Regions from separate parts of the Streptomyces sp. NPDC004788 genome, predicted to be linked through region 1. Evidence: riboswitches for the same ligand, from Rfam matches in the RefSeq annotation. Region 1 holds a riboswitch; the other holds the start of a gene.
The links. A riboswitch is a leader RNA that binds a small molecule or an ion and turns the genes downstream of it on or off. The one in region 1 is predicted to bind ZMP and ZTP.

Region 1 (5,092 bases):
GAGCGGCGCGGCCTGGTGGTCAAGCTGCTCACCGGACTCAAGCAGATCTGCAACCATCCGGCGCAGTATCTGAAGGAGGACCCGGGGCAGGACCCGGCGCTCGGCACAGGGGGCCGCATCGCGGGGCGCTCGGGCAAGCTGGAGCTGCTCGACGAACTCCTCGACACGATCCTCGCGGAGGACGCGAGCGTGCTGGTCTTCACGCAGTACGTGCGGATGGCCCGGCTGTTGGAGGCGCATCTGGCGGCGCGGGGCGTGCCGACACAGTTCCTGCACGGCGGCACGCCGGTCGCCGAGCGGGAGGCGATGGTCGCCCGTTTCCAGAACGGCGAGGTGCCGGTCTTCCTGCTCTCCCTGAAGGCGGCGGGCACCGGACTCAACCTCACCCGGGCCGGCCATGTCGTGCACTACGACCGCTGGTGGAACCCGGCCGTGGAGGCGCAGGCCACCGACCGGGCGTACCGGATCGGACAGACCCAGCCCGTGCAGGTCCACCGGCTGATCGCCGAGGGCACGATCGAGGACCGGATCGCGCAGATGCTGGAGCGCAAGCGGGCACTGGCCGACTCGGTGCTCGCCTCGGGCGAGGCGGCCCTGACGGAGCTGACGGACGCGGAACTCTCGGAACTGGTGCGGCTGCGCGGGGAGGACGGACGATGAGCGAGTACGGGACCCACGGAGACGACGGGTACGACCGGTACGACGGGTGGGACGGGGAGGACCAGGGCTACGGGGGCCACGGGGGCCACGGCTGGGTCGGGGAGGACCGAGCGCACGGGGACCATGGCCGGGACGGGGGACGCGGGGGCCGCGGGCGCTACCGGGAGCACGCTGACGCGACGCGGACCTTCGCGGCGCTGCCACCCGTCCAGGGCGGTGCGTTCGCCCGCACCTGGTGGGGCCGGGCATGGCTGAAGGCCCTCGAGGACACGGCGCTGGACGGCCGGCAGTTGAAGGCGGGGCGGCGACGCGCCCGGGCGGGGGCAGTGGGCGCGGTCTCGGTGCGGCCGGGGCGGATCACGGCCTTGGTGCGGGATCCGGACGGCACGTCGTACCGCAGTGACGTGCTGCTCCAGGAGCTGTCCGAGGCGGAGTGGGACCGGCTGGTCGAACTGGCGGTGGCCAGTGCGGGACACATCGCGGCGCTGCTGGACCGCGAGATGCCGCCGCACCTGGTGGAGGACGCGGCGGCGGCCGGGCTGGAACTGCTGCCGGGCATCGGCGACCTGGAGCCCGAGTGCGGCTGCGATGCCTGGGACCACTGCCCGCACACGGCGGCGCTCTGCTACCAGGTGGCGCGGCTGCTCGACGAGGACCCGTTCGTGCTGATGCTGATGCGGGGACGGGGCGAGCGTGCGCTGATCGAGGCGCTGCAGGAGCGCAGCGCGGCGTGGGCCACGGTGGAATCCGACGGGTCGCGGGGCGGGCGGTCCGGCGTGTCGGGCGGCTTCGGTACGACGGGCGGCTCGGGCGGGGCCGGCGTGCCGGGTCTCTCGGGTGCGGCAGGTGCGTCAGGTGTCTCGGGTGTCTCGGGTGTCTCTGCGGCGGAGGCGTTCGCGGCGGGTGGCATCCTGCCTCCGCTGCCCGCGCCGCCGGTCCCGTCCGCCGCGCCGGGCGCGCCGCCGTCCCTCGACACGGAGACCGACCCGGAGCCGGGCCTCGACCCGGCGGCCCTGGAGTTCCTCGCGGCGGACGCGGCTGCCCGGGCCCACCGGCTGCTGTCCGGTGTTGCCACGGCGGTGCCGTCGCCGCCCGGCCCGGCGCAGGCGGAGCCGAGCGCCGCGACGACGCTCACCGACCCGCCCCTGACGGTGGCCCAGGACGCGGTACGGCTGGCCGCCGGCTCCCCCGCGTCGTGGATCGCGGCCCGCCTCGCCGCCGGCACGGGCCGCACCCGGACCGGCCTCGACCTCGCGGTCCGCGCCTGGCGCCTCGGCGGCCCGGCCGGCCTCGCGGTCCTGGAGGAGGAGTGGACCCCGGACCCCGACGCCCTGCGTCGGGCCGAGGCCCGGCTCCTGGACGCCTGGGACCCCGCCGACCGGCCCGCCCTCCACCCGTCCGGCCCGGCCCGCTGGACCCTGACGGGCACGGGCGTCCAGCTCCGCCTGGGCGAGGACGGCCGCTGGTGGCCGTACCGCGAGGAGGACGGTCTCTGGACCCCGGCGGGCCCGCCGGACCACGACCCGGCGGCGGCGCTGTCGGGCGTGGCGGAGGGGTAGCCGCGCGGGCGCACGGGTGGGACGGGGCGGTGCGGAACGGCGAGGCCCCGAACGTCGGGCCGGCCTCCCGCACCGGGTGTCGCGCGCCGAGACTCCCCGCCCCGCCCCGCGCCCTCCCGGCGCGCCTCACTGCAGCGGAGCCGTCAGCTTCCTGCCGGTGTCCGACGGTGCTGCCAGGCTGCAGGCGATCCTGTCCTCGCCCAGGAGGTAGCTGGTGCGGTACGGGTACTGGACGAAGGTGGTCCAGCGGGTGCCGAGGGGCTGCGCGGCGGCCTTGACGCGGAGAGGGGCCCGGCAGAGCGCGGCGGCCGCGTCCCGTACCGCGCGGTCGTCGCCGTAGCTTCCGGTGAGGAGGGGACGGGCGACGACCTCGGCGTCGTGGGGCGTGTCGCAGGCGCGGCGGACGACGGTGCCGGGCGCGTCGCGGTCGATGTCGAAGCAGTCACCGACGCGCAGGGTGTCGTACGGCGTGCGGACGGGCGGGTTCGCAGTGGCGCGCCGCTGCCGCGGGGGCGTGGCGGACGCGGACGGGCGCGGCACGGCGGTGGCCGTCGCCGTGGCCGTCGCCGTGGCCTCGGTACGGCCCTCCGCCGTGCGGTCCGCGGTGCGGACGGGCAGCGGGCTGGGGCGCTCGGCCAGTGCCGAGGGGTGCTGACCGGGCGGCGCGGCGGACGGGTCGACGGCGTCGAGAGGGTCGGCTGTCCCGCTCGTGTCGTGTGCCGGGGGCGGCGCGCCGTGCAGATCGCTTTCGGGCCCACCACCGTGTGCGGTGAAGGCCACCGAGAGCGCCACTATGGTGGCGAGCGCGGCGACCGGCAGGACGACGACGCCCGGCCGTCGCGGTGGCCGGGCGTCGCGGGACGGGGTTTCCGTCGGCGGGCGGTGCATGGGAATCAGCCTCGCCCGCGCATGCCCATGTGGCGAGCGATACCGGCGCATTGGGCCCCGCTCGTACAGAACCGTGACAATCCCGCTGCTCGCACGAGACCCGGGGCCCACGCCATGGAAGACCTACAGTCCGAGCTGGCGCTCGGCCGCGTCGACGGTCTGGGCGAGCAGCACGGCGATGGTCATCGGGCCGACGCCACCGGGGACCGGGGTGATGAGGGAGGCGCGCTCGGCGGCGCCGGCGAAGTCGACGTCGCCGACGTTGCCGGCGTTGTAGCCGGCGTCGATCACGACGGCGCCGGGCTTGATGTCCTCGCCCTTGATGAACTGCGGCTTGCCGACGGCGGCGACCAGGATGTCGGCCTCACGCACGGCGGCGGAGAGGTCGGTGGTGCGGGAGTGGCAGTAGGTGACGGTGGCGTCGCGGCCGAGGAGCAGCAGGCCGGCCGGCTTGCCGAGGATGGCGCTGCGGCCGACGACGACGGCCCGCTTGCCGCTGAGCTCGACCTCGTACTCGTCGAGCAGCCGCATGATGCCGCCGGGGGTGCAGGAGACGAAGCCGGGCAGACCGAAGCCCATGGCGGCGAAGGAGGCCATGGTGACGCCGTCGACGTCCTTCTCCGGGGCGATGGCCTCGAAGGCGGCGCGCTCGTCGATGTGCGGGCCGACCGGGTGCTGCAGCAGGATGCCGTGGACCTCGGGGTCCTCGGAGAGCGCGGTGATCGCCGCGACGAGCTCCTCGGTGGTGGTCTCGGCGGGCAGCTCGACGTGCTTGGAGCGGATTCCGGCCTTCGCGCAGCGGTTCTGCTTCATCTTGACGTACGTGACGGAGGCCGGGTCGGCTCCGACGAGGACGGTGGCGAGGCAGGGGGTGGTGCCGGTGCGGCGGGTGATCTCGGCGGCGCGGGCCGCGGTCTCCTCGACCGTGCGGCGGGCGAGCGCGGTGCCGTCCATGAGGCGTGCGGTGCTGGTGGACATGGGCCACTCCTGGGCGTCGTCGAGAACGTGGTTCGCCCAGGCGCACGGCTGCGACACGGCCGCGTGCACCGGTTCTGCGAGTACGCGCGTCCGCCGGGCCGCTCCCCGGTGGTGATCCACCTCAAGCGCCAGTCACGGCCCGGTCCCACTGTACGGGACCCCCGGGTGATGGGTACCGGTCAGGGCGCATATGCGGGCCGGTCCGGACGCTTGTCGGCCCGCCGTGCGCGCATGACGATGGCGTCCACGGTGCCGACGGGTGCCCGACGACCTCGACGGGGAGGCCGAGTTGAGCGTGAGCGACACGTGGCGTGACACGTGGGCGGACACGGACGGTGCGGCGGTGCGGCGGGCGCACGAGGCGTTCACGGCCGACGGGCAGCTCGCGGCCCCGCCGGGCTGCCCGGGCGTCCGGCCGCTGGTGGCGGACTCCTGGCGGCGTTCGGCGCGGGCGCGGGTGAGCCCGGACGGCGCGGCGCGCGTGGAGCTGGACGAGGACGAGCTGGCCGGGCACCGGGAGGAGCATCCGCTGGCGGCGGCGATGCCGGTGGTCCGGGAGCTGATGGGGGCGTACGCGCGGGACGGCGAGCATCTGCTCGCGGTGTGCGACGCGGCGGGCCGGATGCTGTGGGTGGAGGGGCATCCGGGGACGCTGCGGCTGGCACGCGGGATGAACTTTGTGCCCGGGGCGCGCTGGTCGGAGTCGGCGGCGGGGACGAACGCGCCGGGGACGGCCATGGCGCTGGACCGGCCGGTGCAGGTGTGCGCGGCGGAGCACTTCCGGCGGCCGGTGCAGGCGTGGACCTGCGTGGCGGCGCCGGTGCACGATCCGCACTCCGGGCGGCTGCTCGGGGCGGTGGACATCACCGGCGGGGACGGGCTGGCGCATCCGCACAGTCTGGCGTTCGTGCAGGCGGTGGCGCGGGCCGCCGAGTCGCAGCTCGCGCTCGTCTCCCCCGCCCCGCCGGCCGGCCGGCCGCGGCTCACGGCCCTGGGCCGGGACGAGG
Region 2 (5,092 bases), on a different contig from region 1:
CAGGGCGACGTCGACGCCGCCGCCGGTGCCGGGTTCGGCGGCCCGGGCGGCGAGGGCCTGGAGGACCGAGGCGGTGCCGAAGCAGAGCGCGGAACCAAGGGCGCAGATCATCCCAAGAAGCATGAAAGGACCCTAGTGCGCAGGGAGTACGCGGGGAGAACATGCGGGCGGGCCGATACGGCCGCGGGCGGCCCGCCTACACTGTGCGATCGCAACCCTGCGATACGGCAGGACGACGGGGAGGACAGGTCATGCGCAGGCTGAGGTCGAGCACGGTGGTACTCGGCGGAGTGGGCATGCTCGCGGCGACACTGACCGCGTGCAGCTCGGAGCCCGACCGGCGCTGCATCGACCCGGTCACGTACAAGGAACTCCCCGACTACAAGTGCGAGGACGGCCGCGGCACCGGCGGCAGCAGCAGCGGCTCCTCCACCGGCCGCTACTACTACGGCGGTTCCTCCAGCAACGGCCGTGTCAGCGGCGGCAGCTACGACAGGTCCGCCGTCGAGAGCGGCGGCTTCGGCGGCCACCACTCCTCCTCCGGCGGCTGATCCCGCATGGAGCGCCACACCATCGAGCCCCGCCCCGGCTGGCAGCGGACCGTCGAGGAGCAGGGCCTGATCTACCCGCTGACCCGCTACCCCGACGGCTCGCTGCGCCCCTACTGGGACGAGAGCGCCTACTACTCCTTCAGCCTGCCCGAGGTCGAGGCCCTGGAGGAGGTCGTCGAGGAGCTGCACGCCATGTGCCTGGCGGCGGCGGCGCACATCGTCGAGCAGGACCGTTTCGCCGACCTCGGCATCACCGACCCGCGGCTCGCCGCGCGGGTCGCCGAGTCCTGGCACCGCCGGGCCGAACTCCCCACCGTCTACGGGCGCTTCGACCTCCGCTACGACGGCGCGGGCGGCCCGGCCAAGATGCTGGAGTACAACGCCGACACCCCCACCTCCCTGGTGGAGGCGGCGAGCCCGCAGTGGTTCTGGATGGAGGAGCGCTTCCCCGGCGCCGACCAGTGGAACTCGCTCCACGAGCGCCTCGTCGACGCCTGGAGGCGCCAGGCGCACCTGCTGCCGCCCGGCAGCCCCGTGCACTTCGTCCACTCCGACGGCGACGAGCTCGGCGAGGACCTGATGACCGTCGCGTACCTGCGCGAGACCGCCCAACAGGCCGGCCTCGCCACCGAGGCGCTGTCGGTCGAGCGGATCGGCTGGGACCGCATCAGCGGCCGCTTCGTCGACGACCGGCTCCGCTTCATCCGCGCCTGCTTCAAGCTCTACCCGTGGGAGTGGCTCACCACGGACCGCTTCGGCCCGCACGTCCTCGACACCCTCGACAACGGCGGCGGGACCGGCTCCACCTGCTGGATCGAGCCCGCCTGGAAGATGCTGCTCTCCAACAAGGCGCTGCTCGCCGTCCTCTGGGAGCTGTACCCGGGCCACCCCAACCTGCTGCCGGCCTACCTCGACGGCCCCCGCGAACTGGCCACGACCACCGGCTGGGTGGCCAAGCCGCTGCTCGGCCGCGAGGGCGCCGGCGTCACCCTGCACGAGCCCGGCGACCCCGTCGTCCTGCGCGACGACGAACCCTGCTGCTACCAGGAGCTCGCCCCGCTGCCCGACTTCGACGGCAACCGCGTCGTGCTCGGCGCGTGGACCGTCGGCGACGAGGCGGCGGGGCTCGGCATCCGGGAGTCGGCGGGACCGGTGACGGACGAGTACGCCCGCTTCATCCCGCACGTGATCCTCTGACCCGCGCCGCCTACTCCGGTACGTAGTCCCTGAGCGGCGCGGGCCGGAGACCGGCCGCGTCGGCCGCCGCGAGGGCCCGCCGCAGATCCTGCTCGACCGTCTCGTTGAAGTGCAGCAGGACGATGTCGCCCGCCTTGAGCGCGGGCGTCGGCGGGGTCCACCGGCCCCAGGTCGTCATGTCGTACGTCCACGTCACCACGGCCTTCGCCCCGCACACCCGCGCGGTGGTCAGCGTGGTCGCGTCGTACGTCCCGTACGGCGGGCGCAGCAGCCGCGCCCCGTCCCCGAACTCGGCGAGCTGCGCCTCGCGCGCCCCGCAGACCTGCGCCTGCTGGCCGGCGGCGTCGAGGGTGGTGAGGTCCGGGTGGTCGACGGTGTGGTTCTCGACGCGGGACGGGCCCTGGTCGAGCAGCGTGTGGAAGTAGCCGGAGTCGTAGGCGTACGCGCCCGGCAGCAGGAAGAGGGACGCGGGCACCCGGCGGTCGAGCAGCAGCTTCGCGGCGGCCGGGTCGTGGTTCCAGCCGTCGTCGATGGTGATGAAGACGACCGGGTCGGTGGTCTGGACGCGGTTCACGACCGGTACGGGCTCCGGCCAGGCGGCGGCCCGGGCGGGGGCGGGGAGGGCGCTCACGAAGGCGAGCGGGACGAGCGCGGCGAGCGCGCGACGCAGCGCGCGGCGCAGACGGGGTCTCGACATGGCGGCCATCATTGGCCTAGACCAACTGGGGTGTCAATGGGGGGAGTCGGGCACGAAACGGACGTGGACGGTCCGCCCGGAGGCGGCCCGTCCGGAGGCGGCCCGTCCGGAGGTGGCCCGTCCGGAGGCGGCCCGTCCGGAGGCGGACCGGACCGCCCACGTCCGTCAGCGCGAACCGTCAGTCCGCCGAGAGCACCGCCCGCAGCTGCTCCAGGCCCCAGTCCAGGTCCTCCTTCGAGATCACCAGCGGCGGCGCGATCCGGATCGTCGACCCGTGCGTGTCCTTCACCAGCACGCCCCGGGCCATCAGCTTCTCCGAGATCTGCCGGCCCGTCCCCTTCGCGGGCGCGATGTCCACACCCGCCCAGAGCCCGCGGCCGCGCACCGCCTCCACGGCGCCCCCGCCCACGAGCAGGCCCAGCTCGGCGTGCAGGTGCTCGCCCAGCTCGGCCGCGCGCTGCTGGTACTCGCCCGTCCGCAGCATCGCGATGACCTCAAGGGCGACCGCGCAGGCCAGCGGGTTGCCGCCGAAGGTCGAGCCGTGCTCGCCCGGCCGGAACACCCCGAGGACGTCCCGGTTCGCGACCACCGCCGACACCGGCACGACACCGCCGCCGAGCGCCTTGCCCAGGACGTAGACGTCGGGCACCACGTCCTCGTGCTCGCACGCGAACGTCCGGCCCGTGCGGCCCAGGCCGGACTGGATCTCGTCCGCCATGAACAGCACGTTCCTCCGGGCCGTCAGCTCCCGCACCCCGCGCAGATAACCGGCCGGCGGGACCAGGACCCCCGCCTCGCCCTGGATCGGCTCCAGGAGCACGGCCACCGTGTTCTCCGTGACGGCCGCCTCCAGGGCGGTCAGATCGCCGTACGGCACGATCTCGAAGCCCGGTGTGTACGGACCGAAGTGGTCGCGCGCCTCGTGGTCCGTGGAGAAGCTGACGATCGTCGTCGTCCGGCCGTGGAAGTTGTTCGCCGCCACGACGATCTTCGCGTGCCCGTCCGGCACGCCCTTCACCTCGTACCCCCACTTGCGGGCCGTCTTCACCGCCGTCTCCACGGCCTCCGCGCCCGTGTTCATCGGCAGCACCATCTCCTTGCCGCACAGCTCGGCCAGGCGCGCGCAGAACTCCCCGAACCGGTCGTGCTGGAACGCGCGCGACGTCAGCGTCACCCGCTCCAGCTGCGCGTGGGCGGCGTCGATCAGGCGCCGGTTGCCGTGCCCGAAGTTGAGCGCCGAGTACCCGGCGAGCATGTCGAGGTAGCGGCGCCCCTCGACATCGGTCATCCAGGCACCCTCCGCGGAGGCGACGACCACGGGCAGGGGGTGGTAGTTGTGGGCGCTGTGCGCGTCCGCGGCAGCGATCTCGTCTTGCGTCCTCGACGTACTCGACACGGGGTCTCCGTTCGTCCTGCGGCCAGGGGCGGGTGTGGTTCCCTTTTCTTATCGTCGCTCGCATGCCGGACGGGGAAACCTGTCGTGACGGCGCGCCCGATACTCTGGAAACACGCACGGCGACTGGCGTACGGGGAACGAACCCCGGGGGAGCCGTGCGCGGCAGAGCACACGAGATGCCGCCCGCCTGGGCATCACGGGAGACCCATTCCCGATTCCCGTGTGGATGCCGCTCGCCCCCTGCCTTCGGCGGGTGAGTCCCCATCCGCATCACGGGAACCGACCAGGTCCCGCGCGGATGCCGCACCGGGGCCTCCATCCCGGAGGTACGAACGCCATGAACCTTCCCCTTCCCGCCCACCACCCGGCCCTCTCCGCCGCCGATCCCGAGCTCGCCGCGCTCGTCGGGGCCGAGGAGCGGCTGCAGGCCGAGACGCTCCGCCTCATCCCCAGCGAGAACTACGTCTCCGCCGCCGTCCTCGAAGCCTCCGGCACCGTGCTGCAGAACAAGTACAGCGAGGGCTACCCGGGCCGCCGCTACTACGAGGGCCAGCAGAACATCGACCAGGTCGAGAGCCTGGCCATCGCCCGCGCCCAGGCCCTCTTCGGCGTCGACCACGCCAATGTGCAGCCGTACTCCGGCTCGCCGGCCAACCTCGCCGTCTACCTGGCCTTCGCGCAGCCCGGCGACACCGTGATGGGCATGGCGCTGCCGATGGGCGGCCACCTCACCCACGGCTGGGGCGTCTCCGCGACCGGCACCTGGTTCCGGGGCGTGCAGTACGGCGTACGGAAGGACACCGGGCTCATCGACTTCGACCAGGTCCGCGAACTGGCCCTCGCCGAGCGCCCGAAGGTGATCTTCTGCGGCGGCACGGCGCTGCCCCGCACGATCGACTTCGCCGCGTTCGGGGAGATCGCCCGCGAGGCCGGCGCCGTGCTCGTCGCCGACGTCGCGCACATCGCCGGTCTGATCGCGGGCGGCGCCCACCCGTCGCCGGTGCCGCACGTGGACGTGATCTCGACGACCACGCACAAGACCCTGCGCGGCCCGCGCGGCGCGATGCTGATGTGCCGCGAGGAGCACGCCAAGGCGCTCGACAAGGCCGTCTTCCCGGGCCTCCAGGGCGGCCCGCACAACCAGACGACCGCCGCCATCGCCGTCGCCCTGCACGAGGCGGCCCAGCCGTCCTTCCGCGACTACGCCCACGCGGTCGTCGCCAACGCCCGGGCCCTCGCCGAGGCGCTGCT

Region 2: another riboswitch for ZMP and ZTP. It lies ahead of ACWEJX_RS36890 (serine hydroxymethyltransferase); the one in region 1 lies ahead of ACWEJX_RS15285 (bifunctional 5,10-methylenetetrahydrofolate dehydrogenase/5,10-methenyltetrahydrofolate cyclohydrolase).

The regions. Positions count from the first base shown of each region.
Region 1 covers NZ_JBSGBF010000028.1:59,595-64,686, reverse strand. The annotation lists gene ACWEJX_RS15300 (DEAD/DEAH box helicase) at 1-660, shown strand, start outside; gene ACWEJX_RS15295 (SWIM zinc finger family protein) at 657-2,219, shown strand; gene ACWEJX_RS15290 (hypothetical protein) at 2,346-3,107, opposite strand; gene ACWEJX_RS15285 (bifunctional 5,10-methylenetetrahydrofolate dehydrogenase/5,10-methenyltetrahydrofolate cyclohydrolase) at 3,231-4,085, opposite strand; ZMP/ZTP riboswitch at 4,113-4,231, opposite strand; gene ACWEJX_RS15280 (GAF domain-containing protein) at 4,381-5,092, shown strand, end outside.
Region 2 covers NZ_JBSGBF010000170.1:855-5,946, forward strand. The annotation lists gene ACWEJX_RS36865 (hypothetical protein) at 1-123, opposite strand, end outside; gene ACWEJX_RS36870 (hypothetical protein) at 252-551, shown strand; gene ACWEJX_RS36875 (glutathionylspermidine synthase family protein) at 558-1,748, shown strand; gene ACWEJX_RS36880 (polysaccharide deacetylase family protein) at 1,759-2,445, opposite strand; gene rocD (ornithine--oxo-acid transaminase) at 2,624-3,841, opposite strand; ZMP/ZTP riboswitch at 3,951-4,041, shown strand; gene ACWEJX_RS36890 (serine hydroxymethyltransferase) at 4,179-5,092, shown strand, end outside.